3 regions of the Gryllotalpicola daejeonensis genome follow, and region 1 is predicted to be linked to each of the others. Evidence: predicted binding sites of a transcription regulator. Region 1 holds the regulator's gene; each other region holds the start of a gene.

Region 1 (9,453 bases):
TGGCTCGACAGCGAGACCCGGCCCGTGCTCGGCGGCTACTGGAACGCGCTCGACCGCTACCCGAAGACCCTCGAGCTCGAAGGCGACTTCCAGTCGCAGTTCCGCCTGCGGCACGCAGCCGACGCGAACCCCGCCGAGCTGCTCTATGTGCTGCAGCCGGACCTGATGGCGGTGCTGCACGACTTCGGCCGGGGCATCCAGCTGCAGATCGCCGGCCGCTCGGTCTACCTGATCGGCCGCTTCGCGCTGCCGAGCGGCGGCCGGCGCATCACCGAGAACCTCTTCGCGCTCTTCGACGCGCTCGCGCCGAAGCTCGAGAAGCTCGCGCTGCAGCGGCGGACTACCAGCGACGAAGCGCCGCGCTGAGCACGGCGATCGCCGCGGGCCCCGCGGTCGAGGTGCGCAGCACGGAGTCGCCGAGGCGCACGAGTTCGGCGCCTGCGGCCTGCAGCTGATCGAGCTCTGCGGGCGCAATGCCGCCCTCAGGGCCGACGACGAGCAGCAGGTCGCGCCCGTCCGGCGTGATCGAGGTGATCGGATGCTGGGCCGTCGGCTCGAGCACGAGCACGCGGTGGGTCGCGGCCAGCTCGGAAAGCTGCTTCGTCGAGGCGAGCTGAGCGACCTCGGGCGCCCACGGGCGCATGGACTGCTTCACCGCTTCGCGCACGATGGTCGCCCAGCGCTCGCGGCCCTTCTCGAGCTTCGGGCCGGCCCAGCGCGAGACCGATCGCTCGGCCTGCCACGGAATCACCCCATCGACGCCGAGCTCGGTCGCGGCCTGGATCGCGAGCTCGTCGCGGTCGCCCTTCGCGAGCGCTTGCGCGAGTCGGATCGCAGGGCTTGCGGCATCCGCTCTGCGCACCTCGTCGACGCGCACCTCGACCGAAGCCGGCGCGACGGACTCGGCCACGCCGCTCACCACGAGCCCGCGGCCGTTGCCCACGAGCAGCGGCTCGCCGACGCGGGTCCGTGACACGGTCGCGATGTGCTTCGCCTCGGGGCCTGCCACCGTGACGAGCCCGCCGACCGTCGCGTCGGCGAGCTCTTCGACGAGGTAGAAGTTGGCCACGGGCTAGAGGTTCAGGAACCGGTCGCGCAGCTTCGCGAACAGCCCCTGCTGGAATTGCGAGAGATGCGGCCTCTCGGACTTGTGCTGCTTCGCGAAGCGCTCGATCAGCTCTCGCTCGCTGCGGCCGAGCTTCGTCGGCGTCACCACCTGGATCCCGATGCGCAGGTCGCCGCGGCCGTTGCCGCGCAGCCGCGTCACACCGCGGTTCTTGATCGTGAGCACCTCGGCGCTCTGAGTGCCCGGTCGCAGCTCGAGGTCGACCTCGCCGTCGAGCGCCGTGAACGTCGTCGACGTTCCGAGGATCGCGTCGGTCATCGAAACCTCGAGCGTCGCGAGCAGGTCGTCGCCGTCGCGGCTGAAGACGTCGTCGTGCTTGACCTTGATCTCGAGGTAGAGGTCGCCGTTGGGGCCGCCCGCGGGGCCGACCTCGCCCTGGCCGGGCAGCTGCAGACGCAGGCCGGTGTCGACGCCGGCGGGGATGTCGACGGGGATCGTCTTGCGCGCGCGGACGCGGCCCTGACCCTGGCAGGTCACGCACGGCGTCGCGATCACGGTGCCGTAGCCGCGGCAGGTGCCGCACGGGCTCGACGTCATGACATTGCCGAGCAGCGAGCGCACCGCACGCTGGATCGACCCGGTGCCGTGGCAGATGTCGCACGTGACGGGGTGGGTGCCCGGCTCGCAGCACGAGCCCTGGCAGCGCTCGCACAGCACGGCCGTGTCGACCTCGAGATCGCGGTGGGCGCCGAAGATGACGTCGGCGAGGTCGATCTCGACGCGCAGCAGCGCGTCCTGTCCGCGCTCGCGGCGCGACTTCGGCCCGCGGCTCGCACCGCCCCCGCCGAAGAAGGTCGAGAAGATGTCCTCGAAGCCGCCGAAGCCCTGCGCGCCGCCGAACGGCCCCGCCTGCGGCCCCAGGTCGTACTGCTGGCGCTGCTGCGGGTCCGAGAGGACGTCGTAGGCGTGCGTCACCAGCTTGAACTTCTCTGCGGCCTCCGGGCTGGGGTTCACGTCGGGGTGCAGCTCGCGCGCGAGGCGCCGGTAGGCCTTCTTGATCTCATCGGGGCTGGCGTCGCGGTCGACGCCCAGGACTTCATAGTGGTCTGCTGCCATGAACTGGCGGCTCCTTCAGTTGGTGGTCGTGGCTCGGGCCGGGTCAGGCCTGGTCGCCGAGCGAGCGGCTCAGGTAGCGGGCGACAGCCCGCACCGCGGCCATGTTGGTGGAGTAGTCCATGCGCGTCGGGCCGAGCACGCCGAGCCGCGCGACCGTACCTCCCGAGGTGCCGTAGCCGGAGGTCAGCACCGAGGTCTCTGCAAGGCCGAACGGCTCGTTCTCGCGGCCGATCGACACGCTCACGTCGCGGTTGCCCAGTACGCCGTGCTGCTCGGCCGCCATCTCACCGAAGAGCTTCAGCAGCTCGACCTGCTCTTCGATGGCCTCCATGATCGGGTAGACGCTGCCGGTGAAGTCGTGCTCGGTGCGCACCAGGTTCGCGGTGCCGGCCATGATCAGGCGCTCCTGCCGGGTCGAGCCGATGATGCCGGCGACGGATTCCACCAGCTCGGCGATCACGGGGCGGAGCGGCTCGGGGAAGCGCTCGACGATCGTCGGCAGCACGGTCGCGGCATCCGCCATCGGCACGCCCACGAGTGCTTCGTTCGCGGCGTCGCGCAGCGAGCGCAGGACGGGCTCTTCATAGTCCGCGCCCAACTCGACGACGCGCTGCTCGACGACGCCGGTGTCGGCGATGAGCACGGTGAGCACGCGCCGCGGGGCGAGCGCGACGAACTCGAGATGCTGGATGCGGGCGCGTGACACCGACGGGTACTGGATGAGCGCGACCTGGTGGGTCAGCTGCGCGAGCGCGCGCACCGTGCGCGACAGCACGTCGTCGATGTCGACGGATGCCCCGAGGAAGACCTCGATCGCGTGGCGCTGCGCGGGTGAGAGCGGCTTGACGTCGGCGAGCTGGTCGACGAACACGCGGTAGCCCTTGTCGGTGGGGACGCGGCCGGACGACGTGTGCGGCGCTGCGATCAGCTCTTCGTCTTCGAGGAGCGCCATGTCGTTGCGGATCGTCGCGGCCGACACCCCGAAGCGGTGCTTGTCGACGATGGTCTTCGAGCCGACGGGCTCGCGCGTCGCGACGTAGTCCTGCACGATCGCCCGGAGAACCGCGAGACCTCGCTCAGAAACCATCGACGACGCTCCCCTCACCAGTTCTGGCACTCAAGACCTATGAGTGCCAATACTAACCCCGCTACGCTGACTCCAAACTAGACGTACGGAGCTCGCACACCATGTCGTACACACCGCCGCCGCCTCCCCCGCAGTACGCCGGGGCGCAGCTGCGCCCTGACGAAGAGCGCACCTGGTCGATCCTCACGCACGTCATCGCAGGCGGGCTCAACCTGATCACCGGCGGGCTGTTCGCGGGCCTCATCGGCGCGATCGTCCTCTATGTCGTCTACAAGGACCGCGGCCCGTTCGTCCGCCAGCACACCACGACCACGCTGAACTTCCAGATCACGATGATCATCGCCGAGATCATCGGCTGGATCACCGCGTTCCTCATCGTCGGGTTCTTCATCCTCGCCGCGGTGTGGATCGTCAACATCGTGTTCAGCATCATGGGTGCGCTGGCCGCGAGCCGCGGCGAGTACTACACGTATCCGCTGGCGATCAAGTTCTTCAAGTAGCCGCGCGCATCACGGCACGAGGCGGCGCACGACCGCGTCGGCCAGCAGGCGGCCGCGCAGGGTGAGCCGGATGCTTCCGCCGATCGCCGCCGCGCCGTCGATCAGCCCTTCGGCGATGAGCCCGGCGACCTCGGTGCGCCCGGCATCATCGAGCTCTGCGACGGGCAGCCCCTCGACGATGCGGACCTTGAGCAGGATGTCCTCGACGCGCCGAGTCTCGGCGTCGAGGGTCTCGCGCCCTGCGGCGGGCGACTCGCCCTGAAGCATCCGTGCCGCGTATGCCGCGGGGTGCTTGACGTTCCACCAGCGCACACCGCCGACGTGGCTGTGCGCGCCGGGGCCGACGCCCCACCAGTCGGCGCCGCGCCAGTAGCCGAGGTTGTGCCGCGAGCGGTGCTCGGGGCCGGTGGCCCAGTTGGAGACCTCGTACCACCCGTAGCCCGCCGCCTCGAGCACGGCATCCGCCAGCTCGTACATGTCCGCAGTCAGGTCGTCATCGGGCTCGGCGACCTCGCCGCGGCGGATCTGGCGCGCGAGCTTGGTGCCCTCTTCGACGATCAGCGCGTACGCGCTCAGATGGTCGGGGGCGCACGCGAGCGCGGCATCGAGCGAGCGGCGCCAGTCGTCGAGGGTCTCCCCCGGCGTTCCGTAGATCAGGTCGAGGCTCACGTCGAGCCCGGCGTCGCGCGCCCACTCGACGACGAGGGGCACGCGCTCGGGGTCGTGGGTGCGCTCGAGGGTCGCAAGCACGCTCGGCACGGCCGACTGCATGCCGAAGCTGACGCGGGTGAAGCCGGAATCGGCGAGGCTGCGCAGCGCCGCGGCATCCACCGAGTCGGGGTTCGCCTCTGTGGTGATCTCGGCCCCAGGCGCGAGCCCCCATGCGTCGCGCACCGCGGCGAGCATGCGCGCGAGGTCGCCGGGCGGCAGCAGCGTCGGCGTGCCGCCGCCGAAGAAGACCGTCGAGACCGGGCGTGCGGGAAGGCCCGACCGCTCGAGCGCGCGGGCGGCGAACCGCACCTCGGCGATCGCCTGGTCCGCGTAATCCGTCTGCTTCACCCCGCGCAGCTCGGTCGCGGTGTACGTGTTGAAATCGCAGTAGCCGCACCGCACGCGGCAGAACGGCACGTGCAGGTACACGCCGAAATCGCGATCGGTCGCACCGACCGCCGCCTGCGCCGGCAACAGCCCGTCCTGTGGTGCGGGGTCGCCGAGGGGAAGTGCGCTAGGCACGATGGCTACGCGGCATTGATGGGATGCAGCGCGCGCAGGTACTTCGCCGTGATGTCCTTGCGCACGCTGCTCGAGATCGGTGAGAGCAGGCGCCAGCCGAACGACGCGGGGCGCGAGAAGCTCCGCACGGTCAGCCAAACGGAATCGTCGTCGCGGTGCTCGAGGATGAAGGCCTCTTCCCCGCTCTCGGGGTGGCCGTGCAGCGTTCCGTACGCGAAGCCGACCCGCTTCGGGTCGTCGATGACGTAGACGACGCGCACCGGCGCTTCGACGGTGATCGGGCCGATCTTCGTCTTGAGCACCGCCGACATGCCGTTCGAGATGAGCGGCTCGCCCTCGTCGTTGTACACGGACTCCGCGCCGCCGACGTCGCGCATGCCGACCGGGGTCCCGTCTTCCGCGAAGCGCACGCCGGCGTACTGCTCGCCGGTGCCGAGGTCGACGTTCGTCACCTTGAGTCCGGCGCCGCGCTGCACGCCCCACGACATGAGGGCGGCCTTCGACGTCTCCCAGCGCTCGTCGCCGCTGCCGAGGCGGATGCTGCGCTCCATCGGCTTATAGCCGTGCGGCGGGTACTGCAGCAGGTCGATGGCCTGAGTACCGCCGATCGCTCCATAGGTGACCGGCGTCTCGGCCGCGCCTTCGCGACCGCGGCGCTGCGCGCTCACTTGTCCTTGTCCTTGCGCTCGGTGTCGCCGGAGAGTGCGGCGATGAAGGCTTCCTGCGGGACTTCGACGCGGCCGACCATCTTCATGCGCTTCTTGCCCTCCTTCTGCTTCTCGAGCAGCTTGCGCTTGCGGGTGATGTCACCGCCGTAGCACTTGGCGAGGACGTCCTTGCGCATCGCGCGGATCGATTCGCGGGCGATGATACGGGCACCGATGGCAGCCTGCACGGGAACCTCGAACTGCTGCCGAGGGATGAGCTCGCGCAGGCGGCCCGTCATGAGCACGCCGTAGGCGTACGCCTTGTCGCGGTGCACGATCGCGCTGAACGCGTCGACCTGCTCGCCCTGCAGCAGGATGTCGACCTTGACGAGGTCGGCCTCCTGGTCGCCCGCCGGCTCGTAGTCCAGGCTCGCGTAGCCCTGGGTGCGGCTCTTCAGCTGGTCGAAGAAGTCGAAGACGATCTCGCCGAGGGGCACGACGTACTTGATCTCGACGCGGTCCTCACTCAGGTAGTCCATGCCGATCAGCGTGCCTCGGCGGGACTGGCAGAGCTCCATGATCGTGCCGACGTAGTCCTTCGGCGCGAGGATCGCGGCGCGCACCATGGGCTCGCGCACCGAATCGATCTTGCCGCTCGGGAACTCCGACGGGTTCGTGACGGTGACCGTCTTCTTGTCCTCTGTGGTCACCTCGTAGACCACGCTCGGGGCCGTCGTGATGATGTCGAGGCCGAACTCGCGCTCGAGCCGCTCCGTGACGATCTCGAGGTGCAGCAGACCGAGGAAGCCGCAGCGGAAGCCGAAGCCGAGGGCGACCGACGTCTCCGGCTCGTAGTTCAGCGCGGCATCCGACAGCTTCAGCTTGTCCAGCGCCTCACGCAGCTCGGGGTAGTCGCTCGCGTCGATCGGGTACAGGCCCGAGAACACCATCGGCTTCGGGTCGGTGTAGCCCGCGAGTGCTTCCGTGGCCGGCTTCACTGCATCGGTGACGGTGTCGCCCACCTTGGACTGGCGAACGTCCTTCACGCCGGTGATCAGGTAGCCGACCTCGCCGACGCCGAGGCCCTTCGTGGGCGTCGGCTCCGGCGAGCTCACGCCGATCTCGAGCAGCTCGTGCGTCGCGCGCGTCGACATCATCTGGATGCGCTGGCGGGGCGACAGCTTGCCGTCGACCATGCGCACGTAGGTGACGACGCCTCGGTACGCGTCGTAGACCGAGTCGAAGATCATGGCGCGGGCGGGCGCGGATGCGTCACCCTTCGGCGCCGGGATGCGCTCGACGACCCTGTCGAGCAGCGCGTCGACGCCCATGCCGGTCTTCCCGGAGACGCGCAGCACGTCGTCCGGGCTGCCGCCGATCAGGTTCGCGAGCTCGGCGGCGTACTTCTCAGGGTCTGCGGCGGGCAGGTCGATCTTGTTCAGGACAGGGATGATCTCGAGGTCGTTCTCGAGTGCGAGGTAGAGGTTCGCAAGCGTCTGCGCCTCGATGCCCTGCGCCGCGTCGACGAGCAGGATCGCGCCCTCGCAGGCGGCGAGCGAGCGCGAGACCTCGTAGGTGAAGTCGACGTGGCCGGGCGTGTCGATCATGTTGAGCGCGTACGTGTCGCCGCTGTGCTCCCACGGCATCCGCACGGCCTGGCTCTTGATCGTGATGCCGCGCTCGCGCTCGATGTCCATGCGGTCGAGGTACTGGGCGCGCATGTCGCGCTCCTGCACGATGCCGGTCAGCTGCAGCATCCGATCGGCGAGCGTCGACTTGCCGTGGTCGATGTGCGCGATGATGCAGAAGTTGCGGATGCGGGCCGGGTCCGTTGCTGCGGGCTCGAGGGCCGCCTGGGCTCGTGGTGACATGTCCCGACGATTCTCTCAGATCGGCCCTGAAACTCAGACTCGGGCAGGAAGACGCCGGAGCCCCTCCAGCAGCGCCTCGGTCGGGCTCGCGGCGCAGACCCTGATCCACCCCTCGCCTGATGGGCCGAATGCGCTGCCCGGGGCGACCGCGACGCGCTTCTCGATGACGAAGCGCTCGGCCCACTCCTGCACGTCGCCCTCGCCGACGGCCTGCGAGACGTCGATCCAGAGGTAGAAGGCGCCCTCGGGCTCGTAGTGCCGGATCCCCCGCTCGCGCAGTAGCGCGGTCGCCTGCGCGACGTTCTCGCGGTAGTGCTCGGCGGCGGCGGCGACGGCGTCCTGCGGCCCCGTGAGGGCGGCGATGCTCGCATACTGCGCGGGCGCGTTGATGCAGCTGATCGAGCCCTCCTGCACGCGGCGCAGCTCGTCGCCGAGCCCGGGCGGCGTGACCAGGTAGCCCGCGCGAATGCCGGTCATTGCGTAGCTCTTCGACAGCGAGAACACACTCAGCACGCGGTCGTCAGCGTCGAGACTCGCGATGCTGATGTGCGGCCGGCCGTGCGCGAAGTACTCGTAGACCTCGTCGCTGATCACCCAGAGGTCGTGCCGCTTCGCGAACTCCAGCAGCTCGCGCAGCGTCTCTTCGGGGAAGACGACCCCCAGGGGGTTGGAGGGCGAGTTGACGAGGAGCGCGCGAGTGCGGGGCGTCACGAGCTTCTCGAGGTCGGATGCCTGGGGCAGGAATCCGTGCTCGGCACGCAGCGCGTAGCGCACGGGAACGGCGCTGTGCATGCGCGCCGCCATCGCGAACGTCGTGTAGCCCGGGTCGGGAATGAGGATCTCGTCGCCGGGGTCGAGCACCAGACCCTGCGCCTGGTGGAGGGCCTGGGTGGCGCCCACGGTGCTCCAGACCTGGTCCGGGTCGACCGTGATGCCGTTGACGGAGTGCAGCTTGGCCACCACAGCCTCGCGGAACTCGGGAATGCCGCCGTTCGGCGTGTAGTCGGTGAATCCGTCTGCCCAGGCGCGCGCGGCCGCCGCTGCGATGTGCGGCGCCGGATCTGCGTCGGGCTCGCCGATCGCGAGCATGATCACGTCCGGCAGGCCGTGGGCAGCATCGAAGACGCGGCGGATGCCTGACGCGGGAACGGACTCGATGTGGCGCGCGAGCTCTGGCATGCACCCGAGGCTATCGGGGCGCTCTGATAGCATGAGTGGTCGACTTCCGCACGTGTCCCACACGCGTGCGAATCGCCGCCGGAGCCCCTCTACCTCCTGGTGGCCATTCATCAGTCCGTTCGATAGAAGGAACACGCAAGTGGCAAACATCAAGTCGCAGCTCAAGCGCATCAAGACCAACCGCAAGGCCGAAGAGCGCAACAAGGCCGTCAAGAGCGAGCTCAAGACCCTCGTGCGCACCACCCGCGCCGCCGTCGCCGCCGGCGACGCAGAGAAGGCCGCCGCCGCTCTGAAGACCGCGTCGAAGAAGCTCGACAAGGCCGTCAGCAAGGGTGTCATCCACAAGAACCAGGCCGCGAACCGCAAGTCCGGCCTGGCCAAGCTGGTCAGCAGCCTGTAAGGCACGCATTCGGAAGGGCCCCGCTTCGGCGGGGCCCTTTTCCTATACCCGAGCTACGCCCGGCCCTTGGAGCTCACGATGCGCACGAGCCGCTCGAGCGCGAACACCGGGTCGCGGCCGCCGCCCTTCACCTCGGCATCGGCGGCCGCCAGCGCCTGGATGGCCGCGACCAGCCCCTGCTCGTCCCAGCCCTGCAGCTCTTCGCGGGCGCGCTTGACCTGCCAGGGCGAGAGTCCGAACTTGCTCGCCAGCTGCCCGTCGGCGCCACGCGAGCCTTTGAGTTTCGCCATGGTGCGCACCTTGCTCGCGAACGCCGCGACCATCGGCACCGGGTCGGCGCCGCTCGCGAGGGCG
Region 2 (9,453 bases), on a different contig from region 1:
GCCGGCGAATCCGTTCAGCGATGCCCTGCCCACGTGGGGCCTGCTGCCCGCGTTCCTGCCGATCGTGCTCGCTCTGATCGCTGAGAACGTCGGGCACATCCGCGGCGTGGCCGCCATGTCGGGGCATCCGGAACTCAACCGGCTGACCGGCCGCGCGCTGTTCGCCGACGGCCTGTCGACCGTCATCGCCGGCATGTTCGGCGGGTCGGGCACGACCACCTACGGCGAGAACATCGGCACCATGGCGGCGACGCGCGTCTATTCGACGGCGGCCTACTGGGTGGCCGGCGTCATCGCGATCACCCTCGGCCTCTGCCCCAAGATCGGCGCGATCATCTTCTCGATCCCCGCCGGGGTCCTCGGCGGCGCGACGATCGCGCTCTACGGACTGATCGGCGTCATCGGCATCAAGATCTGGATCGACAACAAGGTCGACTTCGCGCGCCCGCGCAACCAGTTCACCGCGGCGATCGCCCTGGTCATCGGCATCGCGAACGTCACCCTGACGCTCGGGAAGGTGCAGATCACCGGAATCGCCTTCGGCGCCATCGCGGCCGTCGTCATCTACCACGTCATGACCTGGATCGGAACGCGGCGCGGAACCGCGTGAAGATCCAGATCGCCCGAAAGCGCGCTCCCGTAACATCTGGCCTGTGACCAACGACGCCGCCCGCCCCACCGCGCGGGAGTGGTTCCTGACCGGCATGACCGACATCCGCGGCACGCAGGTCGGGCCGCATTCCGCGGAGGCCGAGAAGCCGGCGTCGTGGTGGCGGGTCATGTGCCTCACCGGCCTCGACTACTTCTCGACGCTCGGTTACCAGCCGGCGATCGCGGCGCTCGCGGCCGGTCTGATCGCGCCGTTCGCGACGGTCGTGCTCGTGCTGCTCACCCTGTGCTGCGCCCTGCCGGTCTATCGCCGGGTGGCCCGCGAGAGCTTCAAGGGCTCCGGATCGATCGCCATGCTCGAGCGCACCCTGCCCTACTGGTGGGGAAAGCTGCTCGTGCTTGCACTGCTCGGCTTCGCGGCGACCGACTTCATGATCACGATGACGCTCTCGGCGGCCGACGCCACCGCCCACGCCATCGAGAACCCGCTTACGCCGACGTGGATGTCGGGCACCGGCTGGCAGATCGGCATCACGCTGTTCCTGCTCGCGATCCTCTCGGCGGTCTTCCTGCGCGGGTTCCGCGAGGCGATCGGCATCGCCGTGGTGCTCGTCGCGGCCTACCTGCTGCTGAACGCGGTCGTCGTGATCGTCGCATTCGCGCACATCGCCGATCATCCGGTGCTGGTCGACGACTGGTGGTCGGCCATGTTCCGCCAGAACGGCAACTGGGCCCAGATCATCGGGATCTCGCTGCTGGTCTTCCCGAAGCTCGCCCTCGGCATGTCGGGCTTCGAGACGGGCGTCGCCGTCATGCCGCAGATCAAAGGCGGCCCGCACGACACGGCGAAGCTGCCGATGGGGCGCATCCGCGGCACGCGGCGCCTGCTCGGCACCGCCGCGGCCATCATGAGCGTGTTCCTGATCACCTCGAGCATCACGACGACCCTGCTGATCCCGCAGAAGGAGTTCCAGGCGGGCGGTCAGGCCAACGGCCGCGCCCTCGCCTATCTCGCCCACGAGTACCTCGGGCCTGCCTTCGGCTCGGTCTATGACGTCTCGACGATCGCGATCCTGTGGTTCGCCGGGGCCTCGGCCATGGCCGGCCTGCTGAACCTGGTCCCCCGATATTTGCCGCGTTACGGCATGGCACCGCAGTGGGCGAGCGCGGTGCGCCCGCTCGTGGTCGTGTTCGGACTCATCGCCTTCCTGATCACGATCGTCTTCCGCGCGAACGTCGACGCGCAGGGCGGCGCCTACGCGACCGGCGTGCTGGTGCTGATGTGCTCCGCCGCCTTCGCCGTCACCGTCTCCGCGTTCCGGCGCCGTCAGCGCAAGCGCGTCTGGGCGTTCGGCTTCGTCACCGTCGCCTTCCTCTACTCGACCGTCGTGAACGTCATCGAGCGGCCGGACGGCGTGCGCATCGCCGCACTGTTCATCCTCGCGATCCTGATCATCTCGCTGGCCTCGCGCGCGAAGCGCTCGTTCGAGCTGCGCGCGTCGTCGGTGACCTTCGACCCGGTCGCCGAGGCGTGGCTGCAAGAGGATGCCGAGGACGAGTCCGGCGTCATCCGCATCGTGGCGCACGAGCCGGGCCCCGACACGAGGGACGAGTACAGCGACAAGAGCAGGTCAGAGCGCTACTTCAGCCACATCCCGCAGGGGGCCAGGCTGCTGTTCATCGAGGTGCTGCCGAAGCCGCGCACCAAAGAGGACTCCTCCGACTTCGTCGAGGATCTCGAGGTGAAGGGCGTCGAGAAACACGGCTACCGCATCCTGCGGGTCGAGTCGATCTCGATTCCCAACGCGATCGCCGCGGTGCTGCTCGAGATCCGCGACCAGACCGGCATCGTGCCGAGCATCTATTTCCAGTGGAACGAGGGCAACCCGATCTCCAACATGGCGCGGTTCCTGCTCGACGGCACGGGCGAGATCGCCCCGGTGACGCGCGAGGTGCTGCGCGAGGCCGAGAAGAACCCTAAGCGCCGGCCGATCGTGCACGTGAGCTGACCTGGGCGATGAAGTTCTGCAGGCGCTCGTACACCTCTGCTGATTCCGGATGCCCGGCATCCTGCTGCCACGTGTGCTCGGTGTTGCGTGAATCCCAGCCGTAGCTGACGAATTCGACGGGGATGCCCGCCCGCTCCGCCGCCTTCGCGAAGTTGACGTTGGCGTGATAGAAGATGTCGCGCTCGCTCGTCGTGACGAGCACGGGCGGGAAGTTCTCGTCGACCCATTCGATCGGGCTGAGCCACCGCGAGGCCCTCTGCAGCGAGGCCGGCTTCATGCGGTGCCGTCGGTAGCCCGGAAGAAGCATCCGTACGAAATCGTGGCTCATGATGAAGCCGGGCTCGAACACGACCGAGAAGTCGACGGCGCCGCAGTGCAGCACGAGCCCGCCGATCTCGTCGCGGGTGACGGCGGGCCGCAGCCGGAAGTGGGAGGCGAGCTCGGGGCGCGTCGTCGTCGCCGCCAGGAGCGCGGCGATCTGCGCGCCCGCAGAGTCGCCGCCGAGCACGATCGTGCTCGGGTCGCCGCCGTGCTCGGCGATGTGCGCTACGACCCAGCGCAACGCCTCGTTCGCGTCGTGCAGCATGTGGCGCATGCCGAAGCCGCCGCCGCGCAGCCCGGCGCGCCGGTAGTTGACGTTGACGACGACGATGCCGGTGGATGCCTGCACCGCGCAGTACTTCGTCAGGGCTGACTTGTCGCCGCTGGTCCAGCCGCCGCCGTGGAAGTAGACGTAGACCGGCAGCTTCTCGGTCGCCCCCGACTCGCGACGCGGGGTCAGCACGTCGAGCCGGTGGCCGTAATGGCGATCGCCGACGTAGTCGATGTCGAGCAGATAATCGACCGTCCGCACCGGAGTGGCGTTGAGTCTGCGCGACTGCAGCGGTGCGAACGGCAGCATCATCGCCGTCCACAGCCATGGCCCGACCGGGAACGGCGCCGAGCGGCTACCGGAGCGCCGCGACATCGATCAGCGCCAGAAGAGCGAGGGCGTAGGCGGTTTCCGCAGCTGCGGCGTCGAAGACGGCCTCGCCCGTGTCATCGTCACCACGGGTGGTGACGCGCCACCCGCCGTCGGGCAGCGTCGTCAGCGACCGGAACGAGGCGCCGAGGCGCTCGCGCAGCTGGTCCTCGCGGGGCAGCCAGAGCGCCTGCTCGAGCGCGACGGAGTCGAGGGCCCACTCGGTGGTGCCGTTGAAGCCCAGGATCGTTCCAGTGTCGAACTCGTGCGGTTCGACGGTCATATCCGAGACCGTGAAGGTCTCGTCCGAGGCGAATTCCGGGCCCTCTATGCGGAAGAAGTCGCCCGGAGCGGGATGCCATTCCAACCCGGCGTCCCGCAGCTGCCGGGCGAGTGAGCTCGCGATCACAGGCTCATTATTACGCCCGGAACCTGGAAGGAATGGATCTGGCACTCTCGGTGTTCGAGTGCTAATGTAAGTCACAGTTGAGTCGATGGGGCTCAACTTTGGGACTACTGAGTAAGGAGCTGATTCCTATGGCCATGAACTTCGACCCGTTCCGCGAGTTCGACCGCCTGGCGGGCTCGTTCCTCGACCGCCCCGCCGGTCCTCGGCTGATGCCGATGGACCTCTACAAGGACGGCGAGACCTACGTCCTGTCCGCTGATCTGCCCGGCATCGACCCGGGTTCGGTCGACATCGATGTCGACGGCCAGCTGCTGACCATCCGCGCCCAGCGCACCCTCGCCACCGGCGACGGCGTGAAGTGGCTGACGCGCGAGCGCCAGGGCGGCACCTTCCTGCGCCAGCTGAGCCTCGGCCAGGGCATCGACACCGAGAACATCACCGCCGACTACTCGAACGGCGTGCTCTCGATCACGATCCCGATGAGCGAGAAGGCCAAGCCGCGCAAGATCGCGGTGAACTCCCGCGCCGAGACCATCCAGCCGGCCGTCGAGAGCAGCCACGCAGAGGGCGCTCACGTCGAGACCGCCGACGCCTAACTCGCAGTGACGGAAAGACCCCGGTTCACCGGGGTCTTTTCTTATGCAGGCGGGATGCCCGGCAGCCACTACCCGAAGCCGACGGGGCCGAACCCCGCACGCTCGACCAGCACGCAGACCAGCGCCCGGTTGGCAGCGCCGAGCTTGAGGCGCGCCTGCTCGAGGTGGGTCTTGACCGTCGCCACCGACAGGTGGAGCTCGGCCCCGATCTGCTGGTTCGATGCGCCCGACGCGACGAGCACCGCGATGTCGCGCTCGCGCTCGGACAACGCCTCGAACCTCTCCCGCGCCTCCTGTCGGTGAGCCTCGCCGCGGCCGCTCACATAGCGGCGGATCAGCCGCGCCGTCGCCGCAGGCGAGACGAAGCCATCGCCGCGCGCCACCGTGCGCACGCCGTCGATCAGCTCGTGTGGCGGCTGGTCCTTCAGCAGGAATCCCATCGCACCAGCGACCAGCATCTGATCGACGATGTCATCGGTCGCGTAGCTCGTGATCGCGACGACGTTCGTCTGCACCTGCGCCAGCATCGTCTCGGTGGCCGCGGGACCGGCGACATGCGGCATCTGCACGTCCATCAGGACGACGTCGGGGCGGTGACGCCGAGCAGCCTCAACCGCCGCGGCGCCGTCGGGCGCCTGCGCGACGACCTCGAGGTCGGCCTGCGAGCTGAGGATCTCTGCCATGAAGCGGCGCGACATCGCATCGTCGTCGGCGATCAGCACGCGCCACGGTCGCGAGTCGGCGGGAAGGGGGTCAACACTCACGTCGCGAGCGTATCGACGGCCGCCGACATCACCCGGCGCTGCGCGACGAGGCGGGCTCGCGGTCGCTCCACGGCAGCGTCACGTCGACGATGAACGCGCCCGCGTGCTCGCCGAGCCACGCTGTGCCGTCGAGCTCGGCCACGCGCTCTCGGATGCCCTGAGTGCCGCGGCCGGCACCCGGCACGCGCAGCCCAGAAGGGGCGAGCGGGTTGCTGACGCGGATGCGCGCGCCGACCGTCGCGGCCGCCTCGAGGAAGAGCGACACTCGTGACCCCGGCGCGTGCTTGATCGCGTTCGTCAAGCTCTCTTGGACGATGCGGTAGACGGATGCCTCGAAGGCGGCGGTCGCCCGCTCTGCGTCTTCGATCAGCACGTGCGAGTCGATCACGACGCCGTTCTCGCGGTAGTGCCTGATCAACGCGCCCAGAGACTTCAGCGAGGCGCTGGAGGCGCTCGACGCGGCACCACCACCGGGCCCGGAGCTGCGCAAGCCGCCGAGGAGCACCCGCAGGTCTTCGAGCGCGGAATGCGCCTGCTCCCGAAGGCCGCGAGCGCGCGCCTTGAGCTCGGCAGGCCCGGCGCTCTCGGCCGTGAGCTCGAGGGCGCCGGCCTGCAGCGACAGCACCGACAGCCCGCTGGCCAGGGTGTCGTGGATGTCGCGCGCGACGCTCTCGCGCTCACGCTGGCGCGCCAACTCGATTCCGAGCTCGTCGGCGCGGCGGCTCTCACGCGCGGCGAGCCGTCGACTGGAATCCACCTCGACGCGCGTGCGCCCGTACAGGTAGGTGACCAGGGTCAGCCCGAGCGCCACGAGCGCGATCAGGACGGTGACGAGGTTCCAGACCGCCGGGTGTGCGGATGCCGTGCCGGCATCGGTCGTGAAGATATACGCCAGCGCGCCACCCCACGGGCCGACGAGCTCGCGAACCACGTACAGCCCGACACCGGCCAGACCGATCGCGGCCAGGCGCGTGGTGCGAGATCGCCACGCGAGAAGCGCCTGCAGTAGTCCGACGAGGAACAGCAGGTAGGAGACGCCGACGAGCAACAGCACAGCACCGGCGATCACCGTGAGCAACGGCACCTGCCGTCGCCAGAAGACGGTCACCCATGCGGCAAGCGCGACGAGGCACAGCAGCGTGCCGAACCCGGTGACCGTCAGCGTTCCGTCGCCGCCGGGGCCAGCCGCGCCGGGCACATTGATCACGCCGACGATGTCGACGACCGCGCCCATGATGAACAGCCCGGTCGACCAGCCGCCCGCGAGGACGCGCCGCAGGACGCCGCCGCGACGAGGGGCGGCCACGATCGGGGTCGAGGTCATGACGCGAGCGTAGGGGCGACCGACGACATCGCGCTCCAGCCACCGGGCCGACGATGCCAGCCGATCGGCTGGCGATCACGAGCCCGAAGGACGATCCGTGCGGCATGCGCGGCGCACGAGGGTGATCACGTCGCCGGAACACCCCGGCGCCACGTCGCCAAGGAGTACGCATGTCCGAGACCCAGTCCCCCGTTCCCCCGCAGGCGCCGGTCGGCGCGAACCCGCCTCAGGCGCCCCAGCTCAAGCGCCGAAGCGGCCTCGGCGTCGCAGCCCTCGTGCTCGGCATCATCGCCTTCGTCCTCGCCTGGATCCCGTTCGCGAGCTACGTCGCGATCGGACTCGGCGGTGTCGGGCTGCTGCTCGGCATCCTCGCGCTCGTCCTGCGCGGCCATCGGGGCGGAATCGCCGTCGCCGGCACGATCGTCGCGGGCATCGCCCTGCTGGCCGCGATCCTGATGACGGTCGTGTACGCCGCCATTTTCTCCGCCGCACAGTCGGTCGGTCACGATCTCGACAAGAAGGCGAACAAGCAGGTGACCGTCGTGTTCCAGGTCACGGGCACGTCCACCGACGCCACCGTGACCTACTCATCGGCCTCGGGGTCCGGCATGTCCCAGGCCACGGGTCAGAAGCTGCCGTTCTCGAAGACCATCACCGAGAAGCAGGGCCTCATTCCCGTCTATTCGCTCACTGCCACCAACGGCACGACCGGCGCCGATATCGCCTGCAAGATCACCGTCGATGGCAAGGTCGTCGCGCAGCAGACGAGCTCGGGACAGTTCGCCACGGTCGACTGCACGGCCACCCCGGACGCCGACAAGTAGTCCCACCGCCGCTCAGCGGGTCACGACGACGAGCTTGCCTCGCACGTGACCCGCTTCGAGCCGCGCGTATGCCTCGGCCACGCGCTCGAGCGGGTACACCGCCTCGATCGGCACCACGATCGAGCCGTCGGCGACCAATCGGACGATCTCGGCGAACTGCTGCATGGTGGCCTGCGGGTTGCCGACCCCCTGGGCGCCGCGGTGCCCGCGGGCCGCGATGGTGTTGATCCGCTCCACGGGAACTCCCACGGCGAGCGCGGCATCGACCGAGTCCGGCCCGTTGTTGTCGAGCGCGGCGGTGAAACCCTGGGGCGCGGCATCCTTCAACCGCTCCACCAGTCCGTCGCCGTACGTGACCGGCGTGACGCCCAGGCTGCGCAGGAAATCGTGGTTGTGCTCGCTGGCCGTGCCGATCACGGTCGCCCCGCGCAGCACGGCGAGCTGCGCGGCGATGAGGCCCACTCCCCCGGCGGCCGCGCTGACGAGCACGGTGTCGCCGGGGCCCGCACCGACGCGGTCGATTGCGGCGATCGCCGTGCGGCCCGCGACGGGCAGCGCCGAGGCCGTGTCGTAGTCGAGCGCGGCGGGTTTCTCGATCAGGATCCCGTCGCTGCCGGCATCCTCTGCAGCCGCCTTGATGATCACGAAATCGCCGATCGCGTGATGGCGGCGGCCACCGAGCACGGCGTCGCCGACCCGGAACCTGGTGACGCCCTCGCCGATCTCGTCGATGTCACCCGCGAAATCGAAGCCGACGCCGGCGCCACCGGGTATCGAGCCGGGGTCGGTGAGCCCGTAGTTCGCCGCGCTCTGCGCCGATCGCACGATCTTGTAGTCGACCGGGTTCAGTCCGTTCGCGCACACGTGCACCCGTACCTCGCCTGGGCCCGGGTGGGGCGGCTCCTCGTGCACGATGCGCAGCACCTCGGCCGTGGGGCCGAACCGGTCGAATCTCGCGAAACGGGCCATGCACGCAACGCTAACGTGGTCAAGGTGACCGACACCGCTCCCGTCGTGAAGAAGATCCCCACCGAGCGCACCTTCCACGGCGACACCGTCATCGATGACTACGAATGGCTGCGGGCGAAGGACGACCCCGAGGTCATCGCGCACCTCACCGCCGAGAACGCGTACGCCGAGAGCCGCAACGCGCACCTCGCCGGGCTGCGCGAGACGATCTTCACCGAGATCAAGTCGCGCACGCTCGAGACCGACCTGAGCGTGCCCGTGCGCGAGGGCGACTGGTGGTATTACTCGCGCTCGTTCGAGGGGAAGCAGTACGGCGTGCAGTGCCGCGCGCCGATCGCGAGCCCGGATGATTGGAGTCCCCCGCGGCCCGCCGAGGTCTCGGCCGAGGTGCCGGCGCTGCCCGGCGAGCAGGTGCTCTTCGACGCCAACCGGGAAGCGGAGGGACACGACTTCTTCTCGCTCGGCACCTTCGATGTGTCGGCGGACGGCACCCTGCTCGCCTACGCCGTCGACGTCGAGGGTGATGAGCGCTACACCCTGCGCGTCCGAGACCTCGCCACCGGCGAGGACCTCGACGACGAGGTTCCCGGCACCGCCGCGGGCGCCTTCTTCAGCCCCGACGGCCGTTTCGTCTTCTACACCACGGTCGATGAGGCCTGGCGCCCGGACACCGTGTGGCGGCACACGGTCGGCACGCCGGCATCCGACGACGCGAAGGTGTTCTACGAACCCGATGAGCGCTTCTGGGTCGGCGCCGGCCTCATGCGCAGCCGCCGCTTCATCGAAGTGGGCGCGTCGTCGTCGATCACGAGCGAATCCTGGCTAATCGATGCGGATGACCCGACCGGAGCGCCCCGCATCGTGTGGCCGCGCCGTGAGGGCGTCGAGTACTCCGTCGACCATGCTGTCGTCGCCGGCGAGGACCGGCTGTTGATCCTGCACAACGACGGCGCCCTCGATTTCGAACTCGTCGACGTGCCGGCATCCG
Region 3 (9,453 bases), 980 kb from region 1:
GCTGCCGGCGTGTGCGCGCGGCACGAGCGTGCCGTCGGGCTGGAACGCGCGGTCGGCATACGTCTCAGAGATGGGCGCGAGGCCGTGATCGGATGCCGCGCGCAGCAGCTCGGAGCCCGGCAGAGCCAGCACCGCGAGGCCCGGGTCGACGGCAGCGACGGCCGCGGCGACCGCATCGGCCTGCGCCGCATCGCGCACCGCGACGTTGTAGAGCGCGCCGTGCGGCTTCACGTAGCGAACGCGGGTGCCAGCCGCGCTCGCGGCGGCGCTCAGCGCCCCCAGTTGGTAGACGACATCGGCGAAGAGCTCGTCCGGCGTCGTCGGCACCGGCCGTCGCCCGAAGCCGCGCAGGTCGGGGTAGGCGACGTGCGCACCGATCGCGACACCCTTCTCGGCGGCGAGTCGGCACGTGGCCAGCATGATCTGCGGGTCTCCGGCGTGAAAGCCGCAGGCGACGTTCGCGCTCGTGACGACGTCGAGCAGGGCCGCATCGTCGCCCATCGACCACGCGCCGAAACCTTCGCCGAGGTCGCAGTTGAGGTCGATCGTCGCCATGGCTTCACGCTAGTCGTCATGCCCGCCGGTCGCCGGTGGCAGGATCCATGCTGTGACGCAGGTCGATGACGACGAGCTACGTGTGCTGCAGGCGCGCGCCTACGGCCCGCAGGCAGACATCCACCTCGACGCGCGCGCGATGATTCGGCTGCGCGAACTCGAGGCGAAGCATGCGGCCGCGCGCGGGGGCGACGATGACCTGACGAGGGATGCTTGGTCGGCGCCCGCCGCGTCGGGGCCCCGACCCGCGCCCACAGTCACGGAAGAGGTCGAGCCCGAGGCCGCGGCGGAAGAACCCCCGGACGCTTCGGAAGAGCCCACCGGAGCCCCGGGCCGGCGGCGTCCACCGCGCCCCGTCAGCCGCACAGGCATCCTGATCGCCGTCGCCGTGCTGGTGGCGGCGGCGATCGTCGTTGTGTCGCTCGTCTTCATCCGACGCGTGCAGACCGCCCCGCTCGAGCCCGACGCGGTGCAGATCGCCCGGCTCGCTCGCGACCCCTATTACAAAGTGCCGAGCGAGATCACCGGCGAGGACGTGAGCAGTGTCACCAAGGTTCACGCCTACGCCGCGCTCGGCGGCCTGCGAGCCATCACGATGGCGGGCGAGGACTTCTCCGGGCAGTCCTCTGACGACCCGTGCCTCGTCGTCTTCCCGCCGGCGCAGTTCACCAAGGCCGGCAACGACGGCTACTTCGCGTGGAGCGGGTGTCAGAGCGGCGCATTTCCCGCGATCGCTCAGCTGCGCATCACGCCCGACCTTCCGCAGGCAGTCCGCGATGCGTTCCAGGGCGGCGAGGTGCTGCAGTTCGTCTACGACCAGGCCGACGACGAGGTGGTCGTCTTCACGACCAAGTGAACGCCGCGACTAACCTTGAAGGGTGCTGCTCGCGATCGACACCTCTGCCGGCTCGTCGGTCGCAGTGGTCGATTTCGAGCGCGGCGTTCTGGCCGAGGCATCCGACCCGGGAACGCGCGGCCACGCCGAGCGCATCGGGCGCCTGATCGCCGACGCGCTCGCCGAGGCGAAGATCTCGCCGGCCGAGCTGAGCGCCGTCGCCGCGGGCATGGGCCCCGGCCCGTTCACCGGCCTGCGCGTCGGCATCGTCGCCGCGCGCGCGTTCGCGCTCGCCGCGGGCAAGCCCGTCGTGAACCTCGTGAGCCACGACGCCATCGCGTTCGACGCGTATCGCGAGGGCCATGACGGCCCACTTCTCGTCGTGACGGATGCCCGCCGCCGCGAGCTCTACTGGTCGTTCTACGAGCGCGCCGACGAGGTCGGGCTGCCCGTGCGCGCCGACGGCCCGCAGCTCGCGAAGCCCGACGAGCTGCCGCACTCCGATGCGGTGCGCCTCGACGCGGCATCCGTCTCTGCCGCGGCCCTCGGCCTGCTCGCCGAGCACACCTGGAAGCACCAGCGCCCCTTCGCGAGCGGCGAGGCCCTCTATCTGCGCTCACCCGACGTCACCCCGTCGGCCGGCCCGAAGCGGGTGACCGGGTGACCGACGCCGAGAGCTTCGCGCTGCGGCGCGCGACGATCGACGACCTCGACCAAGTCGTCGCCCTCGAGCGGGTCATCTTCGAGAACGACGCGTGGCCGGAATCGCTGTGGCGTTCAGAGCTCGAGAGCGAGCACACCTTCTATCTCGTCGTGACGCGGGCGGATGCCCCTGCCGAGCTGCTCGGCTATGCGGGGCTGCTGTCGCTGCCGGGCGCCACCGACGGCGACGTGCAGACGATCGGGCTCGCAGAGGCGGCGCGCGGCTATGGGCTGGGCCGCGAGCTCATTCGCCTGCTGCACCTCGAAGCGCAGCGCCGCGGCGTGCGCGACATGTTCCTGGACGTGCGCGTGGACAACCCCGTGGCGCAGTCTCTCTACCGCTCGTTCGGGTACGAGCAGATCGGGGTGCGGAAGGGCTACTACCAGCCCGACAATGTCGACGCGCTCGTGATGAAGGCAGCCATATGAACCGCGACGAACCGCTCGTGCTCGGCATCGAGACGAGCTGCGACGAGACCGGAATCGGCATCGTGCGCGGCACTCGACTGCTGAGCAACACGATCGCCAGCAGCATGGAGGAGCACGCGCGCTACGGCGGGGTCGTGCCCGAGGTGGCCGCCCGTGCGCACCTCGAGGCGATGGGTCCCGCCCTCGAAGCGGCGCTGGCCGAGGCATCCGTGCGCCCCGATGAGCTCGACGCGATCGCCGTGACCAGCGGGCCGGGACTCGCCGGAGCGCTGATGGTCGGCGTCGGTGCCGCGAAGGCGTTCGCGGTCGCGCTCGACAAGCCCCTCTACGCCGTGAACCACCTGGTCGGCCACGTCGGCGCGGACGTGCTGGACGCGAGCGGCGGCCCGGGCCACCCCGTCGAGCTGCCGACCATCGCGCTGCTCGTCAGCGGCGGCCACACCAGCCTGCTGCACGTGCGCGACCTGACGAGCGACGTCGAGCTGCTCGGCGAGACCATCGACGACGCGGCGGGCGAGGCGTTCGACAAGGTCGCGCGCATCCTCGGCCTGCCGTACCCCGGCGGCCCCCAGATCGATCGCGCCGCCTCGACCGGCGACCCGACGGCCATTCGCTTCCCGCGCGGGCTCAGCCTGCCGAAGGACCTGGCCAAGCACCGCTACGACTTCTCGTTCTCGGGGCTGAAGACGGCTGTCGCGCGCTGGGTGGAGCAGAAGACGGATGCCGGCGAAGAGGTGCCCGTCGCCGACGTGGCCGCGAGCTTCCGCGAAGCCGTCGTCGACGTTCTCGTCACGAAGGCCGTGAACGCCTGTCTCGACCGCGGCGTTCCCCGCCTGCTGCTCGGCGGCGGAGTGGTCGCGAATGCCCGACTGCGCGAGGTCGCCGCCGAGCGCTGCGCCGCAGCGGGCATCGCCTTGCGCATCCCGGCGCTGTCGCTCTGCACCGACAACGGCGCGATGATCGCGGCGCTCGCCGCGCAGCTGATCATGGCCGGCCACGAGCCGTCGAGCCTCGACTTCGGGGCCGATTCGACGCTTCCCGTCACCGAGATCCAGGTGCGTTGACAGCCCCAGAGGGCGCTGGAACGATGGGGCGGACAGCGGGCATTCAGCCCGCGCTGAAGGAGTGTCATGTCTGACCCGCAGAACCCTCCCCGCACGCCTGACGAGCCGCACGTTCCGGTCGAGCCGCAGGAGCCCTCGGTTCCCGCCGAGCCCGACGAGCCCACGGTTCCGTCCGAACCGGATGAGCCCACGGTGCCCTCAGAGCCCGACCAGCCGCTGCTGCCCTCCGAGCCGCCGGCGCCGACCGAGCCCGAGCCGTTCACGCAGCCCGGGCCGTTCGAGCCCGAGTCGCCCTCGGTCGCACCGCCCGAGCCGCCGGTGGCGCCCTCGACGCCGAGTGCGCCCGAGCCGCCGTCCGCACCGTCGGCCCCGTCGTTCACGCCGCCGGCGCCGCCCGCGCCGCCGACGCCGCCGAGCTACGAGCAGCCGTCTGCGCCGCCCCCGCCTGCACCGCCCGCCGCCGCGGCCGGCCCCGTTCCCGGCTCGTACACGCCGGGCGAGCAGGGGTCGACTCCTCCCATGGCGCCGCCGGCGCCGGCATCCGATCAGGGCGCCCCGCCCGACCCGCGCTACGCGGCGCCGCAATACGACGGCCCGCAGTACGGCGCGCCGCAGACCTCGAACCCGCAGAACACGACGTCGCACTACGGCCCGGCCGCGACGGGAGCACCGGTGCCGCCGCCCGGCCCGGGCTACGGCCCGCCGCAGCCCCCGCAGCCGCCCTATGGTGGCGCGCCCGGCCAGCCGTACGCGCAGTACGGCCCCCCTGGCGGCTACGGCCAGCGCACGAACGTGCTCGCGATAATCTCGTTCGTCGCCTCGCTCGCGGGCCTGTTCGTGATCCCGTTCCTCGGGCAGATCGGCGGCATCGTGCTGGGCTTCATCGGCCTGAACCAGATCAAGCGCACCGGCGAGAAGGGCCGCGGCTTCGCGCTTGCAGGCATCTGGATCGGCATCATCTCGCTCGTGCTCGCCATCCTGGGGCTGATCCTCATCATCATCGCCGCGGTGGCCGCGTCGACGCACGGGAACAGCTACACGTACTAGCGCCTAGATCCGCTCGGCGAGCAGGGCCGTGTGGCGGCCCGCGACGCGCGTCAAGATGAGGGCGGCGGATGCCTTGCCTTTCAGCGCCAGCCGCGTGCGCAGCTTCGCGGGGTCCACGTCGACGCCGCGCTTCTTGATCTCGAGCGTGCCGATGCCGCGCTTCCACAGCTCGGCCTTGAGCTCCTTCTCGTGGTACGGCAGCCGCTCGACGACGCGGAAGCCCTGGGCGAAGGGCGTCTCGCGGGCGGCATCCGCCGTGACATACGCGATGCCGTCGCTCAGCATGCGCCCGTCGAGGAAGCGGGCGAGGTCGCCGATGAGGCGGGCGCGGATGACGGCGCCGTCAGGCTCATAGAGGTACTCGCCGAGTTCGCCCACGGGCGCATCCGCGCTGTCCTCCGCGGCGGTCAGCTCGTGCGCGCCGTCGGCGTCGAGCACCAGCGCCGCCCGGGTGATTCCGGGGCGGCCGAGCGCGCCGAACCAGAGCACCAGCTCGACGACCTGGCCGCCGAACGACACCCACTGCGCCTCGGCGGACCCGGGGATCAGGTCGCGGTCGAACCCCGGGCCGAGCTTGACCCCGACAGGCATCCGGCTCGCTGCGTTGAACACCCAGTCGAGCGACGGCGACCAGTCGTCGGAATCGGTGAGCCGACGGGTGTCGCTGTGGCCGGCCGTGCGCCGGGCGGGGTCGAGCCACAGCGCCTCGGCGCGCGAGATGTCGAAGGACTCGGCGACGCCCTGCTCGACCACGGTGTCGGGGAACGGCGCCAGGTTGTAGCTCGCGATCGCGGCCGTCACCTCGTCGCGGTCGACCGCGGTCACGTTGAGGCCGAGCGCGGCGAGCGCCATCGCGTCGCCGCCGATTCCGCACCCGAGATCGGCGACGTGACGGATGCCTGCCCCGCGGTACCTCGCCGCGTGTCGCGCCGCGACCGACAGCCGGGTGGCCTGCTCGAGGCCGGCCTCGGTGAACAGCATCCGCTCGGCGAACTCGCCGAACTTGCCGGAGCCGCCCGCTTTCGCGCGCAGCTTCGCCTGCGTCAGCACCGCGGCGACCAGCGCGGGCGGATGCCCCTGCCCGCGCAGCGACGCGACGAGCTTCACGACGTCGCGCTGCGACTCGTACGGCGGAAGGGAGTCGAGCAGCGCGAGGCCCTGCGGGCTCAACAGTTCGACGAGCTCTTCGCGAAGCATCCGCTCACCGTCCTGCTCTGATACGAAACCCGGATTCACATTTGGCACTCGCCTTGCAGGAGTGCCAGCGGGGGTCCTAGACTCGACTTAGCACACTCGGTAGGAGAGTGCTAACCCATGTCTTGAAGTACACCGTACAAGAAAGAGGTCTACCGTGTCGGTCTCCATCAAGCCGCTCGAGGATCGCATCGTGATCAAGCAGGTCGAGGCAGAGACGACCACCGCGTCGGGTCTCGTGATCCCCGACACCGCGAAGGAGAAGCCGCAGGAGGGCGAGGTCGTCGCCGTCGGCCCCGGCCGCATCGACGACAACGGCAACCGCGTTCCGCTCGACGTGGCCGTCGGCGACCGCGTGATCTACTCGCGCTACGGCGGCACCGAGGTGAAGTACGGCGGCGAGGAGCTGCTCGTGCTCTCGGCTCGCGACATCCTCGCGGTCGTCGAGCGCTAAGCCGCACGAACTCAGGTGGAGCCCGGGCAGTCGCCCGGGCTCCACTTTTTTGCAGGCGGACCGCTGACCGCGGCGTCGCGTCGCCCGTCGCGCCCGTAGGTTGGAGGAATGGCGGCCCGCGAACACAACCCGGTGAGAAGCGGCCTGCTGTTCGGGTTCTGCGCCTACCTGCTGTGGGGCATGCTGCCCCTGTACTTCCTCGTGCTCGCCCCCGCGGGCCCGTTCGAGATCGTCGCCTGGCGCATCATCTGGTCTCTCGGGTTCTGCGCGATCGCGCTGACGGCGACCCGCGGGTGGCCGCGCCTCATCGGTCTGGCACGACAGCCCCGCATCCTGTTCACGCTCGCCGGCGCCGGCATCCTCATCTTCATCAACTGGCAGACGTACGTGTACGCGACGTCTTCGGGGCGCGTGGTGGAGGCGGCGCTCGGCTACTTCATCAACCCGATCGTGCTCGTGTTCCTCGGCGTGCTCGTGCTGCGCGAGAAGCTGCGCCCGCTGCAGTGGGCGGCCGTCGGCATCAGCGTCATCGCGGTGGTCGTGCTCACCTTCGCGTATGGCGCGTTCCCCTGGATCGCGCTGACGCTCGCGTTCTCGTTCGGGCTGTACGGATTCGTGAAGAAGCAGGTGGGCGGGCAGGTGGATGCCCTGTCCGGCCTCACCCTCGAATCGGCGTGGCTCGTGCCCGTGGCGGTCGTCGAGCTGATCGTCGTCGGCACGACGGGCGGGGGAGTGGTCTTCGGCACCGCGGGGGTCGGCAACACGATCCTGCTCGTGTTGGCGGGCGTCATCACGGCGGTGCCGCTGCTGCTGTTCGCGTCGGCTGCGCGGCGGCTGCCGCTCGTCTACATGGGCCTGCTGCAGTATCTGACGCCGATCATCCAGTTCATCATCGGCGTGCTCGTCGAGCACGAGCAGATGGAGCCGGCGAGATGGGTCGGATTCATCATCATCTGGGTCGCGCTGGGGCTGCTGACCTTCGATCTGGTGCGCTTTTCGCGGCGCCCGCGTGTTACGAGCATGTAGCGATTCTTCGCAATCGCTTGCCTGGCAACACCCCTGTAACACAATCGGGTTTAGCTTTCCCCCAATTGAGGACCGGAAAGCACCCGTAACGCCGCGTCCTGCATCCAACGAAGGGTTCCACAGTGACCACTACCTCTCCCCGCGCTCGCGTCGCGGCTGTACTTGCGGGGGCTGCGGCTCTCGCACTGCTCGTCACCGGCTGTTCCTCCGACAACGGCTCTTCTTCGGCGAAGAAGACCGACGCCTCGTCAACCAAGACCCTCGCAGCAGCGAAGACCTGTGCAGACGGCTTCGACTCGTCGACGACGTTCGGCCTCGGCACCTTCCTGCCGCTGACCGGCTCGCTCGCCTCCCTCGGCCCTGCTGCCGTCGCCGGCGCGGGCGAGGCCCTCTCCGAGATCAACGCGGCAGGCGGCGTCAACGGCACGGACGCGTGCATCATCTCGACCGACTCGTCGGACGCGTCGAACCCGACCATCGGCCAGCAGAACATCAACAAGCTGCTGCAGGCCAAGGTCTCGGCCATCCTCGGCGCCGAGTCCTCCTCCGTCACCGAGAACGTGCTGCCGACGGTCTCGGCCGCAAGCACCGTGATGTTCTCGCCGGCGAACACCGACGACGCACTCACCGGCGCCTCGAAGTGGTACTTCCGCGACGCCGCCCCGAACAGCGTCGAGGGCAACGCGCTCGGCAGCCAGATCCTCTCCAACGGCCAGACCAAGGTCGCGATCCTCGTCTTCAACGACTCGTACGGCACCAACCTGCGCGACTCGATCCAGAAGGCGGTCGAGGGCGGCGGCGGCTCGGTCGTCTACGGCGCCAAGGGCAAGGGCCAGGAGTTCCCGGCCACTGAGACCACCTTCGGCTCGACCGTCTCTGCGGCTCTCGCCACCAAGCCCGACGCCATCGTCGTCGACGCCTTCGACCAGACGAACCAGATCCTGCCCGCGCTCGCATCGGCCGGCTGGAACATGAAGAACACCTACTTCGTCGACGGCAACCTGAACGACTTCACGACGGTCGCCGGCATCCCCGACCTGACCGGGGCCCAGGGCTCCGTGCAGGGCGCGAACCCGAGCGACGACTTCAAGAAGAAGCTCGACAACTGGTACGCCAAGAACCAGGCAGGCAAGAAGATCACCGCCTACACCTACGGCGCCGAGTCCTACGACGCGACGATCATCCTGGCGCTCGCGGCCGACCTGGCCGGCAAGTCCGACCCGGCTTCGATCCAGGCCAACGTCCTGACGGTCACCGGCGCGAAGGCAGACGGCTCGGGGCCCGCCGACGGCGCGACCTCGTGCAAGTCCTACGCCGACTGCCTGAAGCTCATCAAGGGCGGCAACAAGAACATCCACTACGAGGGCCAGTCGGGCGTCGGTCCGCTGAACGCGGGCCACGACCCGTCGTCCGGCTACATCTCGATCTACCAGTACGAGGGCAAGAACTACTCGAAGTTCATCACCTCGATCAAGGGCAGCGGCTCCAAGTAAGCGCCGCAGGGGCGGGGGTCGCGCGTGCGGCCCCCGCCCTCCTTGGATCACTCGGGTAGATAGGACCAGATGGTGGAACACAGACTGGCGCGGCTCGTGCGACCCTTCGCCGTCGCGCTCGCCGCGATCGGCATCGCCGCCGGCGCCGTCTTCGCAGGCCAGGCCGCGATCGCCGACACGGGCTCGGGCCCGATCAGCGCGACGAAGGCGTGCGTGACCGACGCGACGACCGGCTGCGTGGCGGGCACGCTGCGCGACGACAACGAGAACGGCATCAAGGGCGTCGAGGTCACGCTCGCGAACGCGGCCGGCGAGAGCGACAAGGCGACTTCGGATGCCGACGGGCGCTGGGCCTTCAAGGTGACCACCGCCGGCCCGTACACCGCCAAGCTCGACCCCGGCACCCTGCCGAAGGGCGTGAAGGCATCGACGACCTCGGTCAACGTGGTCGTCACGCTCGGCCAGCTGCGCCCCGCCGTCTTCCAGCTCACAGGCCACCCGGCCGGCTCGAAGAACACGACGCAGGCGACCCGCTCGGGCGGGCGCCTCGTGTGGGATCAGTTCTCGCAGGGTCTTCTGCTCGGCCTGCTGCTGGCGCTGGCATCCATCGGCCTGTCCCTCATCTACGGAACGACGGGACTCTCCAACTTCGCG

What was found. The regulator HrcA, encoded in region 1, represses chaperone genes, less so after heat shock. The targets are predictions, from matches to a motif close to TTNGCACTCGNNNNNNNCGAGTGCNAA.
Region 2: a site for HrcA is predicted at 4,027-4,053, ahead of ABD736_RS13270 (Hsp20/alpha crystallin family protein). Genes of this name have one in related genera too.
Region 3: a site for HrcA is predicted at 5,871-5,897, ahead of groES (co-chaperone GroES). Genes of this name have one in related genera too.

The regions. Positions count from the first base shown of each region.
Region 1 covers NZ_BAABBV010000001.1:602,272-611,724, forward strand. Annotated here, with positions in the region: gene ABD736_RS03045 (hypothetical protein) at 1-366, shown strand, start outside; gene ABD736_RS03050 (16S rRNA (uracil(1498)-N(3))-methyltransferase) at 341-1,069, opposite strand; gene dnaJ (molecular chaperone DnaJ) at 1,073-2,182, opposite strand; gene hrcA (heat-inducible transcriptional repressor HrcA) at 2,226-3,269, opposite strand; gene ABD736_RS03065 (DUF4870 domain-containing protein) at 3,371-3,769, shown strand; gene hemW (radical SAM family heme chaperone HemW) at 3,779-5,002, opposite strand; gene ABD736_RS03075 (DUF1990 domain-containing protein) at 5,008-5,670, opposite strand; gene lepA (translation elongation factor 4) at 5,667-7,520, opposite strand; gene ABD736_RS03085 (pyridoxal phosphate-dependent aminotransferase) at 7,554-8,699, opposite strand; gene rpsT (30S ribosomal protein S20) at 8,839-9,099, shown strand; gene holA (DNA polymerase III subunit delta) at 9,153-9,453, opposite strand, start outside.
Region 2 covers NZ_BAABBV010000002.1:74,650-84,102, forward strand. Annotated here, with positions in the region: gene ABD736_RS13250 (uracil-xanthine permease family protein) at 1-610, shown strand, start outside; gene ABD736_RS13255 (APC family permease) at 705-2,618, shown strand; gene ABD736_RS13260 (alpha/beta hydrolase) at 2,587-3,585, opposite strand; gene ABD736_RS13265 (hypothetical protein) at 3,566-3,988, opposite strand; gene ABD736_RS13270 (Hsp20/alpha crystallin family protein) at 4,117-4,584, shown strand; gene ABD736_RS13275 (response regulator transcription factor) at 4,653-5,348, opposite strand; gene ABD736_RS13280 (sensor histidine kinase) at 5,377-6,672, opposite strand; gene ABD736_RS13285 (MmpS family transport accessory protein) at 6,843-7,496, shown strand; gene ABD736_RS13290 (NADP-dependent oxidoreductase) at 7,509-8,465, opposite strand; gene ABD736_RS13295 (S9 family peptidase) at 8,490-9,453, shown strand, end outside.
Region 3 covers NZ_BAABBV010000001.1:1,583,091-1,592,543, reverse strand. Annotated here, with positions in the region: gene ABD736_RS07930 (LamB/YcsF family protein) at 1-555, opposite strand, end outside; gene ABD736_RS07925 (hypothetical protein) at 608-1,411, shown strand; gene tsaB (tRNA (adenosine(37)-N6)-threonylcarbamoyltransferase complex dimerization subunit type 1 TsaB) at 1,434-2,054, shown strand; gene rimI (ribosomal protein S18-alanine N-acetyltransferase) at 2,051-2,521, shown strand; gene tsaD (tRNA (adenosine(37)-N6)-threonylcarbamoyltransferase complex transferase subunit TsaD) at 2,518-3,585, shown strand; gene ABD736_RS07905 (DUF4190 domain-containing protein) at 3,652-4,632, shown strand; gene ABD736_RS07900 (class I SAM-dependent methyltransferase) at 4,636-5,829, opposite strand; gene groES (co-chaperone GroES) at 5,984-6,280, shown strand; gene rarD (EamA family transporter RarD) at 6,389-7,306, shown strand; gene ABD736_RS07885 (ABC transporter substrate-binding protein) at 7,429-8,799, shown strand; gene ABD736_RS07880 (branched-chain amino acid ABC transporter permease) at 8,869-9,453, shown strand, end outside.